DNA from 3 places in the Streptomyces sp. C1-1 genome. Region 3 is predicted to be linked to each of the others. Evidence: riboswitches for the same ligand, from Rfam matches in the RefSeq annotation. Region 3 holds a riboswitch; each other region holds the start of a gene.
The links. Region 3 has a riboswitch for cyclic di-AMP ahead of ACQF4J_RS19450 (NlpC/P60 family protein). Riboswitches for the same ligand answer to the same signal wherever they lie in the genome.
Positions count from the first base shown of each region.

Region 1: another riboswitch for cyclic di-AMP. It lies ahead of ACQF4J_RS38510 (C40 family peptidase); the one in region 3 lies ahead of ACQF4J_RS19450 (NlpC/P60 family protein).
Region 2: another riboswitch for cyclic di-AMP. It lies ahead of ACQF4J_RS20405 (transglycosylase SLT domain-containing protein); the one in region 3 lies ahead of ACQF4J_RS19450 (NlpC/P60 family protein).

Region 1 is NZ_CP189826.1:8,450,475-8,457,766, reverse strand. Features, by position in the region: gene ACQF4J_RS38520 (ATP-dependent Clp protease proteolytic subunit) at 1-289, shown strand, start outside; gene ACQF4J_RS38515 (hypothetical protein) at 297-605, shown strand; cyclic di-AMP (ydaO/yuaA leader) riboswitch at 923-1,118, shown strand; gene ACQF4J_RS38510 (C40 family peptidase) at 1,122-1,595, shown strand; gene ACQF4J_RS38505 (ATP-binding protein) at 1,689-2,144, opposite strand; gene ACQF4J_RS38500 (helix-turn-helix domain-containing protein) at 2,358-3,209, shown strand; gene ACQF4J_RS38495 (DUF397 domain-containing protein) at 3,229-3,456, shown strand; gene ACQF4J_RS38490 (8-amino-7-oxononanoate synthase) at 3,498-4,625, opposite strand; gene bioB (biotin synthase BioB) at 4,774-6,018, shown strand; gene ACQF4J_RS38480 (adenosylmethionine--8-amino-7-oxononanoate transaminase) at 6,011-7,291, shown strand.
Region 2 is NZ_CP189826.1:4,479,257-4,486,548, forward strand. Features, by position in the region: gene ACQF4J_RS20390 (LolA family protein) at 1-1,189, opposite strand, end outside; gene ACQF4J_RS20395 (CHRD domain-containing protein) at 1,473-2,426, opposite strand; gene ACQF4J_RS20400 (polyprenyl synthetase family protein) at 2,604-3,614, opposite strand; cyclic di-AMP (ydaO/yuaA leader) riboswitch at 4,275-4,455, shown strand; gene ACQF4J_RS20405 (transglycosylase SLT domain-containing protein) at 4,459-4,941, shown strand; gene ACQF4J_RS20410 (HAD family hydrolase) at 4,969-5,781, opposite strand; gene ACQF4J_RS20415 (FAD-dependent oxidoreductase) at 5,958-7,160, opposite strand; gene ACQF4J_RS20420 (ATP-grasp domain-containing protein) at 7,227-7,292, opposite strand, start outside.
Region 3 is NZ_CP189826.1:4,290,337-4,297,628, reverse strand. Features, by position in the region: gene ACQF4J_RS19470 (ATP-binding protein) at 1-127, shown strand, start outside; gene ACQF4J_RS19465 (response regulator transcription factor) at 124-843, shown strand; gene ACQF4J_RS19460 (NlpC/P60 family protein) at 847-1,920, opposite strand; gene ACQF4J_RS19455 (hypothetical protein) at 2,330-2,683, shown strand; gene ACQF4J_RS19450 (NlpC/P60 family protein) at 2,744-3,922, opposite strand; cyclic di-AMP (ydaO/yuaA leader) riboswitch at 3,931-4,099, opposite strand; gene pcrA (DNA helicase PcrA) at 4,343-6,826, shown strand; gene ACQF4J_RS19440 (M23 family metallopeptidase) at 6,885-7,292, opposite strand, start outside.

The sequences.
Region 1 (7,292 bases), 4.2 Mb from region 3:
CAAGCGGTCCGCGCTGCCGGGCGCGCGCATGGTCCTCCGTCAGCCCGCGCTGTACGAACCGGTGCAGGGACAGGCCAGCGACCTGGCCATCCAGGCCGACGAGCTGTCGCGGCTGCGGTCCCGCCTGGAGGAGATGCTGGTGCGGCACACGGGGCGGTCCCGGGAGCAGGTGGCCGAGGACATCGAGCGGGACAAGATCCTCGACGCCCGGGAGGCCGTGGAGTACGGGCTGGTGGACCGGATCGTCCCCAGCCGCAGGTCCACCTTCGCGCCACCCACGGGGAGGTGAGCGGCCGGTGCTTCCACCCGAGCTCCCGCCGCTGCCCGCCCTCACGCGTGCCGAGGGCGAGTTGATCGACCGTTACCTCGACGTGGTCGACCTGCTCGGCCGCATCAACCCCGCGCACCACGGTGACACGTACCGAGGACTGCGCGCGGCTCAGGCGCTGGTGACCAAGGCGGCCGAACTGCGCGACGCCCTGGTGCTGATGCACCAGCGGGGGGAGACCGAACTGCACGCCCCCACGCTGGGCCGGGCCATGCGGGTGCTGGACGGTGAGCGGCGCACGGCGCGGGTCATCGTGCCGCCGCGGTCCGACAGTTGATCCGAGCGTCCGGACCGAGGCTGAAACGCACCAAACGGCGTACCCCCTTTTGGAGTAGACGCGGCTGCTGTTTCGGGACCCCTCCGGTTGCGCAACACGCGTAGCCGAGGGGCGGAATGGGACGTTCCGCCGCTGGTCCGGGGCTCCTCGGACTCGCGACGGCTGTTCGAAAAACAGGGTGTCCACCCGAACGGGTGAGTGGTGAGTAACGCCACAAATCCCCGATTCCATTGGGATTTTCGGACATCCGTGAGTCAAGATCCCTGTCTGACGACAAGCCCCCGCCGCAGCGGCGGGGCGATCCGGGCGGACGCCGAGTCCTGCCGCCGCCTGGATGACCGGTCGACAGGAGTGGATCGGCAGGAGTGGAGGACCCAAGCACGACGGGTCGCCGGCACGGTCACGCCATGACCGTTCCGAGCAGCCCTTGGGGTGAAGCCGCGCATGCGGCCGGGCAACTTCGCCAGCCCGAATCCGACAGGTCATCCTTCACAGGCGGCTGACGAAGGGTTGCGCATGACTGCGCTCAATCGTGTCCCGTCGCTGATGGTCCGGGCCGGCACGGCCTCGGCTCTCACCCTCGCCGCCGTGGGCGGCTCCGTCGTGATCCCGGGCGTCGCCGCCGACGCCTCGGCCGCGACGACGGCGACGAAGGCACTTCAGGTAGCGGCGTCCAAAAAGGGATCCCCGTACAAGTGGGGCGCCACCGGACCGCGCCGCTTCGACTGCTCAGGGCTCACGCTGTACTCGTTCAAGAAGGCCGGCAAGACACTGCCTCGAACGGCGGCCCAGCAGTACAACAAGACCCACCACATCTCCGCGAGCCACCGCAAGGCCGGAGACCTGGTGTTCTTCCACTCGGGATCGAACGTCTACCACGTGGGCATCTACGCCGGGAAGGGGAAGATCTGGCACGCCCCGAAGACCGGGGACGTCGTGAAGCTCCAGAAGATCTGGACCCGCAGCGTCTGGTACGGCCGGGTCAGCTGACTCTCCCGTGGGGGCGGCGGCCTCCTGACCTGCCGTCACCCCCACGGGGCTCCACATTCCGCACCCAGGCGCATCGCGCCTGGGCGTCTTGGTTCACGGCTCCTGCTGCCCCGCCGTGACGGGCTGGGCCGGAACGGTCCACGGCAGTTCGATGGAGACCGTCTTGCCGCCCTCTCTCGTGGGCCGCACTCGCAGCCTGCCGCCGCACTCGGCCGCCAGCCAGCGGATGATCACCATGCCCCGTCCGTTGTCCTGCTGGACCGCGGCCGGGAGCCGCTTGGGGAAGCGCGGATGGCTGTCGGTGACGCCGATGCGCAGTTGCTCGTCACGCTCCAGTCGCAGGTCCACCGTGAAGGTGGGAGACTGCCCGAAGGTGTGCTGTACCGCGTTGGTGGCCAGTTCGGAGACAATGAGGCGGATCGTCTCGGCCGCCTCGGTGTGGGCGGGCAGACCCCATTCCACCAGTGTGGTGACCACGTAGCCGCGGGCGGCGGAGACCGAGGCCGGCTCGCTCGGCAGAGTGACGGATGCTTCCAGGTGGTCTGCCATGACGACGTCGTCCCTTTCCCGCGGGACCGGAGTCCGACATGGAGCGGATGGTTCGAGTACGGTCCCGGACTGGTGCTTCTTCGCCAGACTGCCATTACCGCGACGGTCACGGGTGGCGATCCACCAAGATATGCATATATCTGTCGCTCAAAACGGTGAACTCTACGACCTGAGACCGTATTTGGGCGCCCCGGAAGGAGTAAGGAGTACCGCATGCAGAACGGTCCCGCGGTGCGCCGCCGCAAGCTGGGCGCCGAACTGCGCGCCCTGCGCACGGGGGCGGGTCTCACCAGTGGCGAGGCGGCCCGGCTCGTGGGCTGGCACCAGTCCAAGGTGAGCCGGATCGAGACCGGCGCCAGCGGGGTGAAACCGGCCGATGTGCGGTTACTTCTCGACGCCTACGCCGTCGCGGACTCCCAACTGCGCGAGTTGCTTTTGGTGTTGGCGGGCTCCGACGAGGGCGTCGGGCGGCACCACTGGTGGCACGCCTATCGCGGAATTCTCCCGCCCACCTATCGAGACTTCATCAGCCTCGAGTCGCAGGCGAGCGCGATGCGCACGCTGGAGACGTCCGTCGTGCCCGGTCTGCTGCAAACGCCCGAATACGCGCGTGCGGTCACCAGGGCGGCGGTCGACGGACTGGACGACGAACGGCTGGACGCTCTGGTCGAGGTGCGGCTGGCCCGGCAGGACGTACTGCGTTCGGATCCGCCGTTGAGGCTGGCAGCGGTCCTGGACGAGGCGGTTCTGCACCGGGAGATCGGCGGTCCGGACGTCATGGCACGGCAACGGGAACGGCTTCTGGAAGCGGCCCGTCTGCCCCAAGTGCGGCTTCAGGTACTGCCGTTCGCTGCCGGGGCACATGTCGGCGTCACAGGCCCTTTCGTAATCTTCTCATTTTCGAGCACTTCTGATCTGGACGTGGTTGTTCTCGACCACTTGACGAGTAGCCTCTACCTCGAACGGAAAGAAGACCTGGAGGCGTATACACAGGCCTTCAACGCCCTTCGGATTCACGCCCTTTCACCCGAGGACTCGTTGGATTACATCGCCGCGACAGTTTGACGGCGCGTAAGGAGGCACCATGTCAGCTCTGCCTCGGAACGTACCTTCCAGCACCGAAGTGCACGGCGTGCGGTGGCTGCGCAGCAGCTACAGCACGGGAGCGAACAACTGCGTCGAGACGGCACTGCCGCACTCCGGCCCGTGGGCCGGACTGCTCGCGGTGCGCGACTCGAAGGACACCGCTGGGCCCGCGCTGCTCTTCTCCCCCGAGAGCTGGGCGGGCTTCCTCACGGTCGTCCGGTCCTGATCAGTCCGTGATCGCGCGGCACACTGCCGTGTCACGCCGACTCATGGTCGCGTCTCGCCGATCACCCTCACCGCGTGTTCGATCAGTGCCCCGGAGAGGTCCGCGCGGGCGGTCAGCCTGAGCCGTGAGATGCCGTCGGGAACGGAAGGAGGACGGAAGCAGCCCACGGCGAGGCCTGCCGAACGGCAGTCGGCCGCCCATCGCACGGCCCCCTCCGGGGACGGCGCGCGCACCGAGACCACCGCGGCGTCCGGACGCACCGCCTCGTGGCCCGCGGCGGTCAGCCGCGCGTGGAGTTCCGCCGCCACCGCGCGTGCCCGCGCCGCCCGCTCGGGCTCGCGGCGCAGCAGCCGCAGCGCGGCCAGGGCCGCCCCCGCCGCCGCGGGCGCCAGACCCGTGTCGAAGATGAACGTCCGGGCCGCGTTGACCAGGTGTTCGATCACCTTGGCCGGGCCGAGCACCACTCCGCCCTGACTGCCCAGCGACTTGGACAGCGTGGCCGTCACGACCACGTCGGCGTCGCCCGCGAGGCCCGACGCCCACGCGGCACCCCGGCCCCCGTCGCCCAGGACGCCGAGCCCGTGCGCGTCGTCGACCAGCAGACCCGCGCCCCGCTCCCGGCAGGCGGCGGCGAACGCGGCCAGCGGGGCCGCGTCCCCGTCGACCGAGAAGACCGTGTCGGAGACGACGACGGCCGGGCCGTCGTGCGTCCGCAGCGCCTTGCGCACCGCCTCCGGGTCCGAGTGGGGCACGACCTGCGTGCCGCCCCGGGCCAGCCGGCAGCCGTCGATCAGCGAGGCGTGGTTGCCCGCGTCGGAGACGATCAGCGAGCCGTGCGGGGCCAGCGCGGTGACGGCGGCGAGGTTGGCCGCGTAGCCGGAGGAGAAGACCAGCGCCGCCTCGAAGCCGCAGAAGTCGGCCAGTTCCCGCTCCAGCTCGGCGTGCAGTTCCGTCGTACCGGTGACGAGGCGGGAGCCGGTGGAGCCGCCACCCCAGGTCCGGGCGGCCTCGGCCGCGCCCTCGGCGACCTCGGGATGGTGGGTCAGCCCCAGGTAGTCGTTGCTCGCGAGGTCGAGGAGCGGCGAGTCGGCCGGGCGCGGACGCAGCCGCCGTACGAGCCCGGCTCGGCGGCGCAGCTCCGCCTGCTCGTCGATCCAGCCGAACGCCATGACTCCTCCGGGTGCTTTTGTAGGCAGTGGACAGACACTAGCCGGACCGTCCGCACCCCATGATGTGGCAATACCCACACGTCGAAGCGCACGTCTTGTTCAATCTCTCCTTGGCCCGGAGCGGCTCCGTAGGACAGGATCGGCTCTCATGGACCTGCTGAACACGCTGGTGGACAAGGGGCTTCGGCGCGAGCTGCCGACCCGCGAGGAAGCTCTGGCCGTCCTCGCCACTTCCGACGACGACGTGCTCGATGTGGTGGCCGCGGCCGGGAAGGTGCGCCGGCACTGGTTCGGGCGCCGGGTGAAACTCAACTACCTCGTCAACCTCAAGTCAGGGCTCTGTCCGGAGGACTGCTCCTACTGCTCCCAGCGGCTCGGCTCCAGCACCGGCATCCTCAAGTACACCTGGCTCAAGCCGGAGCAGGCCTCCGAGGCCGCCGCTGCCGGTCTGGCGGGCGGCGCCAAGCGGGTGTGCCTGGTGGCGTCCGGGCGCGGTCCGACCGACCGTGACGTGGACCGGGTCGCGGGCACCATCAAGGCGATCAAGGAGCAGAACGAGGGCGTCGAGGTGTGCGCCTGCCTCGGTCTGCTCTCCGACGGCCAGGCCGAGCGGCTGCGCGAGGCGGGCGCGGACGCCTACAACCACAACCTCAACACGTCGGAGTCGACGTACGGCGACATCACGACCACGCACACCTACGCCGACCGCGTCGACACCGTGAACAAGGCGCACGCGGCGGGTCTGTCCGCCTGCTCCGGCCTGATCGCGGGCATGGGCGAGAGCGACGAGGACCTGGTCGACGTGGTCTTCTCGCTGCGGGCGCTGGACCCGGACTCGGTGCCGGTCAACTTCCTCATCCCGGTCGAGGGCACCCCGCTGGCCGAGGAGTGGAACCTCACCCCGCAGCGCTGTCTGCGCATCCTGGCGATGGTCCGCTTCGTCTGCCCCGACATCGAGGTGCGCATCGCGGGCGGCCGCGAGGTCCATCTGCGCTCGATGCAGCCGGTCGCCCTGCACCTGGCCAACTCGATCTTCCTCGGCGACTACCTCACCACCGAGGGCCAGGCGGGCAAGGCCGACCTGGAGATGATCGCGGACGCCGGTTTCGAGGTGGAGGGCGCCGACCAGGTGACCCTGCCCGAGCACCGGGTGCACGCGGGCGGGGGCTGCGGGTCGCACGGGGACGCCGGCTGCGGGTCGCACGGGGACGCCGGCTGCGGGTCGCACGAGGGCGCCGGGTGCGGGTCGCACGAGGGCGCCGGGTGCGGGTCGCACGAGGGCGCCGCGGTGTGCGGTACGGCCGCTGCCGTGCCGGCGGCCAACGAGCCCCGCACCGACCTGGTCGCCGTACGTCGGCGTGGTGCCGGAACGGACCTCGCGCCCAATGCCTGACCTGCCCGTCTCCGAGCTGCTGGAGCTCGACCGGCGGCATGTGTGGCATCCGTACGGGCCGATGCCCGGACGGGTCGAACCGCTCGTCGTCGAGGCCGCGAGCGGGGTGCGGCTGCGCCTGGCGGACGGTTCGGGCGAGCTGGTCGACGGCATGTCGTCCTGGTGGTCGGCGATCCACGGCTACAACCACCCGGTGCTCAACGAGGCCGCGCGCGAGCAGCTGGGCCGGATGAGCCACGTGATGTTCGGCGGGCTCACCCACGAGCCCGCCGTACGGCTCGCGAAGCTCCTTGTCGACATGTCGCCCGACGGCCTGGAGCACGTCTTCCTCGCCGACTCCGGTTCGGTGTCTGTCGAGGTCGCGGTGAAGATGTGCCTGCAGTACTGGCGGTCCCTGGGCCGGACCGGCAAGCAGCGCCTGCTGACCTGGCGCGGCGGCTACCACGGCGACACCTGGCAGCCGATGTCGGTGTGCGACCCCGAGGGCGGGATGCACGAGCTGTGGACGGGGGTGCTGCCCCGGCAGGTGTTCGTCGACGCGCCTCCGGCCGAGTACGAGGAGGCGTACGCCGAGTCGCTGCGCTCGGCGATCGCCGAGCACGCCGACGAGCTGGCCGCGGTGATCGTCGAGCCGGTGGTGCAGGGCGCGGGCGGGATGCGGTTCCACTCCCCCGCCTATCTGCGGGTGCTGCGCGAGGCGTGCGACGCGCACGACGTGCTTCTCGTGTTCGACGAGATCGCCACCGGTTTCGGCCGCACGGGCGCGCTGTTCGCGGCGGAGCACGCGGCGGTGACGCCGGACGTGATGTGCGTCGGCAAGGCGCTGACCGGCGGTTACCTGACGATGGCGGCGACGATGTGCACCGCGCGCGTGGCCGACGGCATCTCCCGGGGCGAGGTCCCGGTGCTCGCCCACGGCCCGACCTTCATGGGCAACCCCCTCGCGGCGTCCGTCGCCTGCGCCTCGGTCGAGCTGCTGCTGGGCCAGGACTGGCTCGCGGAGGTCAAGCGGATCGAGTCGGGGCTGCGGGAGGGGCTGGCGCCGGCGCGCGAGCTGCCCGGGGTGCGGGACGTCCGCGTCCTGGGTGCCATCGGGGTCGTCCAGCTGGACCACGCGGTCGACATGAAGGCGGCCACCGACGCGGCCGTGCGCGAGGGCGTGTGGCTGCGGCCCTTCCGCGACCTGATCTACACGATGCCGCCGTACGTCACCGGGGACGGGGACGTGGCACGGATCGCGCGCGCGGTCTGCGCCGCGGCGCGGGAGGGATGAC
Region 2 (7,292 bases), 190 kb from region 3:
GCGCGTCCTTGCCGACCGCGCCGACGTAGACCTTGCCGTCGTCGGTGATCAGGGCGTTGATCAGGCGGGTCTTGAAGACCGTGCCCGAGCCGAACTTGCCGGTGACCTTGTCGCCGAGCGAGTCGAGGAATCCGCCGAACTGACCGCCGGCCTCGGAGCCGGACGGGACGCCCTTGCCGCCGGTGTCGAAGGTGGCGATGGAGTCCCAGCCCTTGCCGATGACGTTCAGTCCGTCGGGGCCCTTGCCGAGGTCCTTGCCGGACATGCCGTGCCTGCCGTCGCCCTTCGGGGAGCCGTTCTCGTGGCTCTTGTCCTCGGTGACCTTCGCGCCCTTGGGCGTCTTGAAGTCGAAGGTCGAGGCGGCGGGCCTGGCGAAGCTGATCTGGGTGAAGCCGGCGTCGATCACGGCCGCGCCGCCGCTCGCCGGGGTCAGCGTGAACTTCAGCGGCAGACCCGTCTTGGAGTCGACGGCGACGGTGATCTGACCGACCGTCGAACCGGCGTCCTTGGGCTTGATGACCAGCCGGTACGCGTCCCGGCCCGCGACCTGCGCGGTGCCCTGGACGGTGACGGAGGTGGTGTCGTCGACCGACTTGAGGGCGTCCTTGGCGAGCTGGTCCGGGGTCGCGGGCGCCTGCTCCTGCTTCTTCCGCGCGTCGGCGCTGTCGTGGGCGGTGGAGTGGTAGACCGAGTTCGACCGGCTGTCGTAGCCCCAGACGTCCTTGCCGTTGTGGATGAGGCTGTACTCGGCCGCGTTCTCCAGCAGGGACAGCTTCTGCCTGTCCGGGCCGTCGGCCGCGACGCGCACGGTGTGCGTGCCGGTGACGAGTTCGGTGAGCTTGGCGGAGGGGTCGGCGGACGAACCGTCACCCGAGCCGCGGGCCGCACCGGAGGTCAGGCTGGACTCCAGCCCGCCGAGGTCGGGCAGGCCGAGGTCGGCGCTGATCTTCACCGTGCCGGACATCTGCTGCACGTCCGACTTGGCGATCTTCTCGATGAGTTGCTGAGCGCTGATCTTCGGCAGGTTCGGGTCGCCCGAGTCGGCGAGGGCGGGGACGAGGCCGATGGTCGCCGCGGCCACCCCCACCACCGCGACCGGGACGACGTAGCGAGCGGCCTTGCGCCGCCCGGCGCGCAGGTCGTCGGCCTCGTCGGCGCTCGTGCTGTCGTCGGATTCGTACGGTGCCATCTGTGCGCTACCTCCGTCGTCGGCGGCGGCTTCCAACTCCCGTGCATCCACCCCGTAGCCGCCATTCTCACCCGAATCGGTGAGGAGTGGTGTTTTCCGTGGTCTCCAGTTGACCAAATCGGCCGGGAGGAAGCGTCAGACCGCGGAGGCAACTGTGTGTACTCCTGGGGTATGACACGAGCGGGCGGCGCCTCCCCCGACCCGTAGGGGTCGCGGCGCGGGAGGGCACCGCCCGGACGCGACCCGCCTCGGCTTCGGCGTCAGCGCTGCGGGAACTTCCGTCTCAGTCCTGCAGGAAGACGTAGTCCGCCCGGTACGGGACGCCCACGACGGTGCCGGGCTCGCAGGAACCGGACGGGGCGACTCCGCCGACCGTGTTGAGCCGCAGGATCTCCGTGGTCCCGGCGAGCAGGCCGTGGTCGCCGCCGGACGAGGTGGCCTTGAGGTCGAGTTCGGGGATGTTGCCGTCCCCGTTCGGGGTCCTGGACAGGACGGCGCCGGTGACCGCGCTGCCGTCCGGTGCGACCCACTGCGGCGTACCGGAGTTGGGTGCCACGAAGGTGTGGTGGATGCCGCCGTGGAGCAGGGCCTCGACGTCGCGTTGGCCGTAGGCGTAGCCGCCGGCGTCGGTGGCCTTGCACTCGTAGATCTGCCGGCCCTTGATCACGGAGGCGCGGAAGTTGTCGAGGGCGTTCCGGAAGTCGAAGGCCGCGACGGTGACTTTGTGCAGGCGGCCGCGGACGGCGCCTCCGGGGAACTCGGCGGTGTGCAGATTGGCGTAGAACGACCCGGGGTCGTTCTTCAGCGCGTCGAGCAGCGCCGGGTCCTCGACCTTGACGGTGCCGGTGACGCTGTGCCGCCGGCTCTTCTTCAGCAGCCCGCTGAAGTCGATCTTCACGTCGCCGTTGGTGCCCTTGGCGCCCTGGTGGATGTGGAGCCCGGTCGGCCTGCCGGTGCCGTGCCAGGTGACGGCGACGGACACCCGGTCGCCGTCGATCTTGATGAACTCGAGAGCGGCGCCGTTCCTGTCCCCCACGGCCGGGCCGCCCGGCACCGGCACCTCGTTGGCGCCGCGCAGACTCGTGGCGAGGAGGGTCACCCCCGCGCCGGTGCCGTCGTCGCCTCCGGCGGCGGAGGCGGGGGTCGCCGCGGCGGCGACGCCACCGAGGGCGGCCACCGTGACAGCGGTCGTGATCAGGCTCTTGCCGCGCTTCGACAACGTCGCGTGAACGCGCATGATTCTGTTTTCTCCCCGCAGACCGGCCGACACCGCCTGCGCCGGCCTTCTGCGTATGCGTACGGCGGGGCCACAGGCCGGACTCAGCCCACCCATATGACGTACGTCACACCGAATTGCCCTGATGACGGGATCCCCAGGGACAGCGGGAGGAAATCAGCTCACTCCGGGACGAAATCAACCCGCGCGGTGCACGACGGCGTCGCACATCTCCATGAGCGCCACCTTGGCGTCGCACTCCTTCAGCGGAGCCAGCGCCGCCCTGGCGTCCTCCGCGTACCGCACGGTGTCCCGGCGTGCCTGCTCCAGCGCGGGGTGCGCCCGCAGCCCGGCCAGCGCCTCCGCGTGCCGCGCGTCGTCGCTCAGGTCGGAGTCCAGCAGCTCGCACAGCGCGATGTCCTCGGCCAGCCCGAGTCGCTGCGCCCGCTCCCGCAGCCGCAGCACCGGCAGCGTCGGGATGCCCTCCCGCAGGTCCGTGCCGGGGGTCTTGCCCGACTCGTGCGAGTCGGAGGCGATGTCCAGGACGTCGTCGGCCAGCTGGAAGGCGACCCCCAGCCGCTCGCCGTACTGGGTCAGCACGTCCACGACCGTCTCGTCGGCGCCGGACATCATCGCGCCGAACCGGCACGACACGGCCACCAGCGACCCCGTCTTGCCGCCGAGCACGTCCAGATAGTGGTCGACCGGGTCGCGTCCGTCCTGCGGCCCCGCCGTCTCCAGGATCTGCCCGGTGACCAGCCGCTCGAACGCCTCGGCCTGTACCCGCACGGCCTCCGGGCCGAGGTCGGCCAGGATGTGGGAGGCGCGGGCGAACAGGAAGTCGCCGGTCAGGACCGCCACCGAGTTGCCCCAGCGGGTGTTCGCGCTGTCGACCCCGCGGCGCACGGCCGCCTCGTCCATGACGTCGTCGTGGTACAGCGTCGCGAGGTGGGTCAGCTCCACCACCACGGCCGACGGCACCACGCCGGGCGCATACGGGTCGCCGAACTGGGCGGAGAGCATCACCAGCAGGGGGCGAAAGCGCTTTCCACCCGCTCGCACCAGGTGCTGGGCGGCCTCCGTGATGAAGGGGACCTCACTCTTGGTGGCTTCGAGCAGGCCCTCCTCGACGGCCACCAATCCGGCCTGGACATCGGCTTCCAGAGCCTGGTCCCGCACGCTCAGCCCGAACGGCCCGACGACGGTCACGAGGGGTCTCCTGTCTGCTGGTGTCTACTGGCTGGTTACGCGGTTTGTCGATAGGTCGCTGCCATCACTCAAGTCAGCGTATCCGGTCGCCTTTCGATCACCCATGCCGCCCGCCCGTCCGGCAGGGGCGGCATGAGATCACGCCCGATATGTTTCCGATGATCAGATAACAACCCATATTCACTGACTTGCTCCATCCACTCCGTACACGTCCGGCCGATCCCCCACGGGAGGGACTCGGCCCGCACGGAAATGGACGTCTCGTCCGTCCGCGAGATCGGCGTCGCCGTCGAAGCGGAAGACGTGGCCGGCGTCCACTCGGGGGCACCGCGAGTGGAACGTGAGATGACGGGCGGTCAGAATCGAATACCACGGGCGGCCGGTTGACTATGAGTTGGGCCCATTGCCCGATTTGACGCGCTTGTCGACACCCGTGACTTGGCTCACTCGCCGCCAAGATCTACATTCCGGACGATTCCGGCCGATCCACCTTCCGCGAAGCGTCAGTTGAGGCTTGGCGACCGCAAAGGATCAAGCACCCCAAAGGCCCCACACCGAGGTCAAGCGGCCCGATGTGTGACTCTGCCGCTTGTTCCGGACATGTGCTCTCGCATACGTTCCCGCCTTGCCGGGCGGACGCCTAATCCTGCCGCCGCCCGTTCTCCACCATCGACCAACTCACACGCACGGCAGGAGCGGGGGAACCAGGTAAGCCGCCGGACGGGCGTCCTAGGACGCCCGCACCGGCTTGGGGTGAAGTCGTGTCGCCGTACGGCGGCGCGGCCGGGCAGCTCCCGCCCGAACCCGACAGCTCACCTCGCAGGCGACGGAGAGGAAACCCGCCATGCCCGCAACCGCTCACCACCGCCTCACCAAGCGATCCCGCCTCGTCCGCAAGCTCGCCGCCGTCGGCACGGGCGCCGCCCTTCTCGCCCTCCCGGTCATCGGCGCGACCAGCGCGTCCGCGGCGACCGACAGCGTCGTCACCGCGTCCTCGCTCGGCTACAGCAACAACCTCGACGGCTGGATCCGGGCGTCCCTGCAGGTCATGGCCCAGCACGGCATCCCCGGCACGTACAACGGCATCTACCGCAACGTCATGCGCGAGTCCTCGGGCAACCCCTACGCCATCAACAACTGGGACTCCAACGCCCTGGCCGGCACCCCCTCCAAGGGTCTGCTGCAGGTGATCGACCCGACGTTCGCCGCGTACCACGTCGCGGGCACGGCGTACGACCCCTACGACCCGGTCGCCAACATCACCGCCGCCTGCAACTACGCGTACCACCGCTACGGCTCCATCGACAACGTCTTCGGCGCCTACTAGGCCGACCGGGGCGAGGGCCGCCGGGTCCTAGACCTCCGCGAACAACCGCTCGAGGACGACGGCGATGCCGTCGTCCTCGTTCGACAGGGTGACCTCGTCGGCCACCGCCTTGAGTTCGGGATGGGCGTTGGCCATGGCGATGCCCCGGGCGGCCCAGTCGAACATCGGAATGTCGTTGGGCATGTCACCGAACGCTAGGGTCTCCCGCGGGCCCAGGCCAAGGTGCTCGGCGGCCAGCGCGAGGCCCGTCGCCTTGGTGATGCCGCATGGCTGGAGTTCGACGGTCCCGGGTCCCGACATGGTGACGGTGGCCAGGGAACCGACCACCGACCGTGCCGTCGCCGCCAACTCGTCGTCGGACAGGTCGGGATGGCGCAGCAGCACCTTGCTGATCGGCTCGCACCACAGGTCGTCGCGCCGGCCGACGCGTACGGCGGGCAGGGTCGGGTGCGGCATCAGATACCCGGGCTCGATGAGCGTGAGCCCGTCGACGCCGTCCTGGTCGACGGCCGCGTACACCTGGCCCACCTCGGCCTCGATCTTGCCGAGGGCCGTCTCGGCCAGCTCCCGGTCCAGCGTGACGGACCACAGCAGACGGTCCGCGCCGGCGTCGTACACCTGCGCGCCCTGCCCGCACACCGCGAGCCCCGTGCTCCCCAGGTCGTCCAGGAGCGGCCGCACTCTGGGCGCCGGTCGGCCGGTCACCACGAGGTGCCGGGCGCCGGACTCCGCCACGCGCGCGAGGGCGGCGAGGGACCGGTCGGACAGCGTGTCGTCGCCTCGCAGAAGGGTGCCGTCCAGGTCGGTGGCGATGAGTGCATATGCGGTGGGTGCGGCCATGATCAGAGAATACGGACAGGACGCACCACCGACTCATCGCGAACCGGACGACCGCCCCGTTCACCGGCGTCACTCGGTCAACTCCCCTACCGGTTACGGCCCTTGATCACGAGCCCTGGCCGGGGACCACGGGGCCCGGTACTCGCCGGACCCCGTCGGCCGCGTCCGTCACGGTCTCAACCGTGCGCCGCCGCAAGGTGCTTGGCGAGCCTCGGCGAGGCGAACTCCGTACCGCACACGAACCGCATCACCGGCCCGTACGAGGCCGCCGCGGGCAGACCGGTGAAGTACAGGCCCGGTACCGAGGACACGTAGCCGGCCCCCAGCCTGGGCGTACCGCGGCTGACGGCGAGCCGGGTGCGCAGCTCGTGGCCGAGGAAGTCCATCGCCGCGATGTCCACCCGGTAGCCGGTCGCCGCGATGACGTGGTCGGCGGACAGCTCGTCCGTCCGGCCGTCGAGCGTGCGGACCTTCAGCGCCGGGCTGCCGCCGTCGGCCTCCGCGCGCACGATCCGCTCGACCTCGCTGACCTGCACCTTGCCCTCGAAGCGGTCACGCAGCCACCAGGCGCCGAGCGGGCCGAGGACGCGGCGGACCAGGTAGTGGCGGGTCTGGGCGGGCAGATAGCGGTAGGGCTGCGGGTAGTAGCTGAACGCCCACAGGGACCAGGCACGGCCGAAGGGCGATTCGGGGCGCAGCCTGGGCTGCTTCCAGGGCGGCGAGCCGAAGTCGACCTTGCCGCGCCCGCGGGAGACCACCCGTACGTGTGCGCCCGCCTCGGCCGCCAGCGCCGCCGTCTCCAGCGCGGACTGGCCGGCGCCGACGACGATCAGGTCCTTTCCGGCGTAGCGCGTGAGGTCATGGTGCTGTGAGCTGTGGGAGACCGGGCCGGCGGGGGTGGGGCCGTCCGCGGCGGCCGTGGCGAGTTCGGCGGGCAGGTGCGCGAGGCCGGACAGCCCGGTCGCGACGACGACCGCGCGGGCGGTGAACAACTCGCCCGAGTCCAGCTTCAGTTCGAAGCCGCCTCCGTCGCGCCGGTCCACCGAGACCACCCGCACCCGCTCCAGCTCGGGCACCAGCTTCTGCTGGAACCACTCGCCGTAGGCGATGAAGGTCTCGACGGGGATGATGTCCTCGTCCGTGACCAGCCGCCTGATGCCGGCGGCGTCGCAGTAGTCGGCCAGGGTGTGGCCCTGCTGCGGGGCGTCGAGGCTGGAGGCGGCCGGTGTCGACTTCAGGAGCATTCCGGCGGGCATGTGGTCGCGCCAGCTGACCATGGGCTCGCCGAACACGCGCACCGGGATGCCGCGGGCGCGCAGATGGGCGGCGGTCGACAGGCCGAAGGGCCCGGCGCCGATGACTGCAACCGGTTGAGTCACGAAGTCCCTCCCCAGGACGTTCACTTTCGTCACTTCGTGTCCGGTTCGGACAGCCGGCGTCGCTGGCTAGCTGCTCGAACTGGTTTTGCCGCCGCGGCGGTTGGTCCGCCACAGCTGATACAGGTGCTTCGC
Region 3 (7,292 bases):
CATGGGCGTCAGAGAATCGATCATCGGCCGCATGGAGCGCAACGGCGGCACGGCGCGGCTGCGCGCGGTGCCCGACGGCGGCACGGAGGTCGAGTTGGAGATGGAGAGGGCGGAGAAGACGTCATGAGCGATCCGACCGAGGCGAACGAGTCCGTGGAACCGACCGGTGGGAGCGCCGGCGGGCGGCACGTGCGCGTGGTCCTCGTCGACGACCACCGCATGTTCCGGACAGGCGTACAGGCCGAGATCGGCCGTACCGACGAGACCGGCGTCGAGGTCGTCGGCGAGGCCGCGGACGTCGACCAGGCGGTCACGGTCATCACCGCGACCCGCCCCGAGGTCGTCCTCCTCGACGTCCACCTCCCGGGCGGCGGCGGGGTCGAAGTGCTGCGCCGCTGCGCCCCGTTGATGGCCGACGCCGAGCAGCCCGTCCGCTTCCTCGCCCTGTCCGTGTCGGACGCGGCGGAGGACGTGATCGGCGTGATCCGCGGCGGCGCCCGCGGCTACGTCACCAAGACGATCACCGGCACCGACCTCGTCAACTCCGTCTTCCGGGTCCAGGAGGGGGACGCCGTGTTCTCCCCGCGTCTGGCCGGCTTCGTCCTGGATGCGTTCGCCTCCACCGACGCCCCGCCGGTCGACGAGGACCTGGACCGGCTCACCCAGCGCGAGCGCGAGGTGCTGCGCCTGATCGCCCGCGGGTACGCCTACAAGGAGATCGCCAAGCAGCTGTTCATCTCGGTGAAGACGGTCGAGTCCCATGTCTCGGCGGTCCTGCGGAAGCTGCAGCTGTCGAACCGGCACGAGCTGACCAGGTGGGCGACGGCCCGGCGACTGGTCTGAGGCTCACACCACCCGCGTCGCCCCCGCGAACGGCATCTCGTCGATCGGCGCGATCCGCACCGGGGCCGAGGGGTTCGGGGCGTGGATCATCTGCCCGTTGCCGATGTAGAGGCCGACGTGGCTGATGCCCGAGTAGAAGAACACCAGGTCGCCCGGGAGCAGTTCGGAACGGGAGACCCGCCGGCCGGCGTCGATCTGGGCGTATGTCGTGCGGGGAAGGGAGACGCCCGCGGAGCGGTACGCGGACTGGACTAGGCCCGAGCAGTCGAAGGCGTCCGGGCCGGTGGCGCCCCACACATAGGGGCTGCCGAGCTTGGCGTAGGCGTACGCGACGGCGGCCGCGGCACGGGAGTCGGGCGCCTGGGCCGTCGCCGAGCCGGGCGCCTGGAGGCCGACGCGCCCGTCCGTGCCCGACCGGGAAGCGCGGCCGGCACCGCCGCCGTCCAGTCCGAGCCGGGCGCGCTCCTCGGGCGACAGGCCGGACAGCAGCCGCCGTGCCGAGTCCAGCTTGCCGGTGATCGTCTTCTTCTGCCGGGCCAGTTCGGCCTGCCGTGCCTTCAGAGAGGTCAGCTCGACGCGCGCGGTCCCGCGCAACCGCTGGATCTCCCGCAGCTGTTCGCGGACGCCCGCGACGGCCGCCGCCTGCCGGGTGCCGACCCGGTCGACGAACTCGGCGCCGTCCAGGTAGCGGTCGGGATCGCTGGAGAGGACGAGCTGCAGCGCGGGGTCCAGCCCGCCGCCCCGGTACTGCGCCGCCGCTGTCGAACCCAGCGCGTCGCGCGCCGAGTTGAGCCTCTCCGTCTTGCGCGCGGCCTCGTCCCGCAGGGCCGACAGCCGGTGTTCGGCGGCCTGCGCCTTCTCCTTCGCGCCGTCGTACTTCTGGGTGGCGGTCTCCGCCTCCTGGTAGAGCCGGTCCACCTTCACCTTGACCTGTGCGGGAGTCAGCTGCGGCTCGGCCTGCCCGGTCCCGTCGAAGGCCGTCGCGGTGGCGGCGCCCGCCAGGGCGATCGTGAAGGCCGTACGGGCGGTGCTGCCGCCCAGTGATGATCGCCGACCGGGCTTGCGATGCGCTGCCACCTGGACTGCACGTCCTTTCGTACGACCACCCCGTCCGGGGCGGCTTACGCGTCCGGCGGCGGCCCGCACAGGGGGAGCAGGCCGCCGTCGGACCTTCTCGGCGGTGGTGGCCGACTGCCGCCCCTGGCCCGGGCGGCGGTGGGGAGCCGGTCACCTGGGGAAGGACGCTAAACCTGGCTGTGTCGGTCCGGTAACGCGTTGTGCGGAACTGCCGTGAGTGGGGCGACGGGTGACCGGGTACGACCGTGATCCAGGCCCTGCCTCGTCGGCTTCACACGGTGCGCTGACCGATGTGCCGGTTTTCGGGTGCCCCAGGGTGGCAGGGTGCTATGGCGCATATATGCGACCGACGGGTGGGGAGAGGGCCGGTGTCGGGGGCCTCCGGCGCCCCTGTCTAAGCTCCGGCCTCATGGACGTACTCATCCATCTCTTCGTCGGCCTGCACATCGTCGGCATCGCCGCGCTCCTCGGCGGCTTCCTCACCCAGATGAAGGCGATGGGGCAGGGAACGGCCCGCTTCGTCCCCGGCATGCTGCACGGGGCGCTGACCATGCTGCTCACCGGCGCGATCCTGGTCGGCCTCAACCAGGCCGACGACCACCACGTCAACAACGTCAAGATCGGCCTGAAGCTGGCCCTGCTGATCGTGATCCTCGGCCTGGTCTACGTGAAGCGGGACGAGGAGACGGTGGACAAGAGCATGTTCGGTCTGGTGGGCGCGCTCACCACGGCGAACATCTTCATCGCGGTGCTGTGGACCTGACGTCGGCGCGTGGTGGTGCGGCGGGGCGCACGGTGAGAGCCGTACGCCCCTCTGGCGGCCTCAGGCCGGCCGGACCACGCTGTGGATGATGGACTCGCCGCCGTAGTAGATCGACTCCTCGCGGACGTACGCGCCCGGCTTCGGGGCGTGGATCATCATGCCGTTGCCGATGTAGATGCCGACGTGGCTGATGTCGTCGTAGAAGAAGATCAGGTCGCCGGGCTGGGCGTCGGTGAGGGGGACGGTGGTGCCGGCGTTCACCTGGTCGTAGGTGGTGCGCGGGAGCGTGACGCCGGCGGCCTTCCAGGCGGCCTGGGTGAGGCCGGAGCAGTCGTAGGAGCCGGGGCCGGTGGCGCCCCAGACGTACGGCTTGCCGATCTGCGCGCGGGCGAAGGCGATCGCCTTCGCGGCCTTGGTGGCGTACGAGGAGTCCGAGGTGCCGGTGCCGGTGCCGGTGCCGGTTCCAGTGCCGGTGCCGGTACCGGACGTGGAGCCGCTGTCCTGGGCCGCGGCCGCCGCCTCGGCCTGCGCGGCCGCCTGCTGCTTGGCCAGCTCCGCTGCCTTGCGGGCGGCCTCCTCCTGCTTCTGCTTCTCGATCTCGGCGAGCCGCGCCTTCTCCTGGGCCGTCAGCTTCGACAGCAGTTCGCGCGCGGAGCTGAGCTTGTGCTGCACCGTGGACTTGGCGGTCTGCAGGTCGCTCTGTGTCCGGGTGAGCGTCTCCAGGCTCCGGGAGGCCTCCTCGCGCTTCTTCATCGTCACCGACTGCTCGGCGAAGTAGTCGTCGACCGCGCTCTTCTGACGTGAGGTCAGCCGGCCCATCAGCTGCGTCTGGTCGAAGTAGTCCTGCGGGGAGTCGGCGAGCAGGAAGGTCGCCGTGTCGGGCGCGGCGGCCCCCGTGCGGTACTGGGCGGCGGCGAAGGAGCCGAGCTGTTCGCGCTCCTGGTTGAGCTTCTGGGCGCGCTTGGCGACGTCGTCGAGGAGGGTGTCGACGTGCTTGCGCTGCTTGGTGGTCTTCTCCTTGGCCGCGTTGTACTTCTCGGTGGCCGACTCGGCCTGGCGGTAGAGGTCGTCGACCTTCTTCTCGACCTCCTCGATGCTGGGCCGGCCGTCGGTGGAGGGTGCTGCGTTGGCCGTCTGGGACAGCAGTGCCACGGAGGTGAGGGTGGCCGTGGCGAGAGCGGGGGTGCGTATGCCTGCTACGCGCGTTCCCGCGGGGCGCGACTTGCGGTGCGACGCCAAAGGAGGCGACTCCTTCCATGTTCCGCCTACCGAGTTAGCTGTCGGGTTCGGGCGGGTGGTTCGGAAGGGTTGCCCTACGGTCCGCCCCACAGGGGGTCGGGCCGATTCACCCCAAGGTCGGTTGGGTCCCCGGCTCCGGACGGCGCGGCGGCGCCCCGGACTCGGCGGAGGCCACGCGGCCCGGCGACGTTCGCCGGTGGGGGTCGTATGGCCTGCGCGGAACGGTAGCCAACTCGTGTGGCCCATGTGAAGGACGATGTTCGATATGCCCGATACATTTTCGTGACCTTTGGTCAACCTTCCGCCGCTGGTCACGCACCGTGATGAACGGGTGTGGGAGCGTGCGCGGCGTCATCGGATCCGGCGATGTTCTCAGGGCGGCGGCGGGCTGTCAGTGGGGCCCCCTAGACTCGGAGAGCGATGAGCAGCCTCTTTGACGACAGCTTCCTGGCGGACCTCCAGGCCCCCCGCGGCCACGAGGAGCCCCCGCCGCCGCCCGAGGACGATCACGTACCGGAGCCTGTTCCGGACGATCTGTTCGGCGGGAAGTTCGACGTGCCGCCGGACCGGGACAGTCACTACCGCGACGGCGCCCCGCGCCCCGCGATCGACCCGGCCGCACTCCTCGACGGGCTGAACGAGAACCAGCGCGCGGCCGTCGTGCACGCCGGCACCCCCCTGCTCATCGTGGCCGGCGCCGGCTCCGGCAAGACCCGTGTGCTCACCCACCGCATCGCGCACCTCCTCGGCTCGCGGAACGTGCACCCCGGCCAGATCCTCGCGATCACCTTCACCAACAAGGCCGCGGGCGAGATGAAGGAGCGCGTCGAGCAGCTCGTCGGCCCGCGCGCGAACGCGATGTGGGTGATGACCTTCCACAGCGCGTGCGTGCGCATCCTGCGCCGCGAGTCGAAGAAGCTCGGCTTCACGTCGTCGTTCTCGATCTACGACGCCGCCGACTCCAAGCGCCTGATGGCGCTGGTCTGCCGGGACCTGGACCTCGACCCCAAGCGCTATCCGCCCAAGTCCTTCAGCGCCAAGATCAGCAACCTGAAGAACGAGCTGATCGACGAGGAGGACTTCGCCGCCCAGGCCACCGACGGCTTCGAGAAGACCCTCGCCCAGGCCTACGCGATGTACCAGTCGCGGCTGCGCGAGGCGAACGCCCTCGACTTCGACGACCTGATCATGACGACGGTCAACCTGCTGCGAGCCTTCCCGGACGTCGCCGAGCACTACCGCCGCCGCTTCCGCCACGTCCTGGTCGACGAGTACCAGGACACCAACCACGCGCAGTACGCGCTCGTGCGGGAACTCGTCGGCACCGGCGCGCACGACGAGGACGTCCCGCCGAACGAGCACGACCTCCCGCCCGCCGAACTGTGCGTCGTCGGTGACGCCGACCAGTCGATCTACGCCTTCCGCGGCGCGACGATCCGCAACATCCTCCAGTTCGAGGAGGACTACCCGGACGCGACGACGATCCTGCTGGAGCAGAACTACCGCTCCACGCAGACCATCCTCAGCGCGGCCAACGCGGTCATCGAGCGCAACGAGTCCCGCCGCCCCAAGAACCTGTGGACCAACGCGGGCGCGGGCGCGCGCATCACCGGCTATGTCGCCGACACCGAGCACGACGAGGCGCAGTTCGTCGCCGACGAGATAGACCGTCTCACCGACGCGGGCGACGCGAAGGCCGGCGATGTCGCCGTCTTCTACCGCACCAACGCCCAGTCCCGTGTCTTCGAAGAGGTCTTCATCCGCGTCGGCCTGCCCTACAAGGTCGTCGGCGGCGTCCGCTTCTACGAGCGCAAGGAGGTCCGGGACGTCCTGGCCTACCTGCGGGTGCTGGCCAACCCGGAGGACTCGGTGCCGCTGCGCCGCATCCTCAACGTCCCCAAGCGCGGCATCGGCGAGCGCGCCGAGGCGATGATCGACGCCCTCTCCCAGCGCGAGAGGATCAGCTTCCCGCAGGCGCTGCGCCGCGTCGACGAGGCGTACGGCATGGCCGCGCGGTCCACCAACGCCGTCAAGAAGTTCAACACGCTGATGGAGGACCTCCGTACGATCGTCGACTCCGGCGCGGGTCCCGCGACCGTCCTGGAGGCGGTGCTCGAACGGACCGGCTACCTCGCCGAGTTGCAGGCCTCCACCGACCCGCAGGACGAGACCCGGATCGAGAACCTCCAGGAACTCGCCGCCGTCGCCCTGGAGTTCGAGCAGGAGACCGCGGAGGGCGAGGCCTCCGCCGGACTCGCCGACTTCCTGGAGCGGGTGGCGCTGGTCGCCGACTCGGACCAGATCCCGGACGAGGAGGAGGACGGCTCCGGAGTCATCACGCTGATGACCCTGCACACCGCCAAGGGCCTGGAGTTCCCGGTGGTCTTCCTCACCGGCATGGAGGACGGCGTCTTCCCGCACATGCGCGCCCTCGGCCAGACCAAGGAGCTGGAGGAGGAGCGGCGGCTGGCCTACGTCGGCATCACGCGCGCGCGGGAACGGCTGTACCTCACCCGCTCGTCCCTGCGCAGCGCCTGGGGCCAGCCGTCGTACAACCCGCCCTCCCGCTTCCTGGAGGAGATCCCGGCCCACCACGTCGACTGGAAGCGCACGGGCGCCACGGCCCCCGTGTCCTCCGGGCCCGCGTCCGGGGTGGCCGCTTCCCTGTCGTCCTCCCGCTCGCGCTCCTCGGCGTCGGGGGCGTCGGGCTTCGCCACGCGCCGTACGTCGGAGAAGCCGGTGGTCTCCCTGGCCGTCGGCGACCGGGTCACGCACGACCAGTTCGGGCTCGGCACGGTCGTCGCGGTCAAGGGCACGGGCGGGAACGCGGAGGCGACGATCGACTTCGGGGACGCCAAGCCCAAGCGGCTGCTGCTGCGGTACGCGCCGGTCGAGAAGCTCTGACGCGAAACGGCCCCCGCTGCTCCTCGGGAGCGGGGGCTCGTACGGTGGTCGGGGACGCTTACGTCGGGTCGAGGTTGTGGCTGCGCAGCCACGGCAGCGGGTCTATGGCCGAACCGCCCGCCGGGTGCACCTCGAAGTGCAGGTGCGGGCCGGTCGAGTTGCCCGAGTTGCCGGAGTACGCGATCGGCTGGCCGGCCTTCACCGTCGTACCGGAGGCGACGCGATAGGTGGAGAGGTGGCAGTACCACGTCTCCGTGCCGTCCTTCGCGGTCACGATCATCATGTTGCCGTAGGCGCTGTTCCACTGCGTGCGGACGGTGCCGTCGGTCGCGGCCATCACCGTCGTGCCGTAGGAGACGGGGAAGTCGATGCCGGTGTGCACGGACATCCAGTTGATGCCGGCCTGCCCGAAGTAGGCGCTGAGCCCCCGCTGGGTGACCGGCAGGGCGTACTTGGGGCGCAGCCG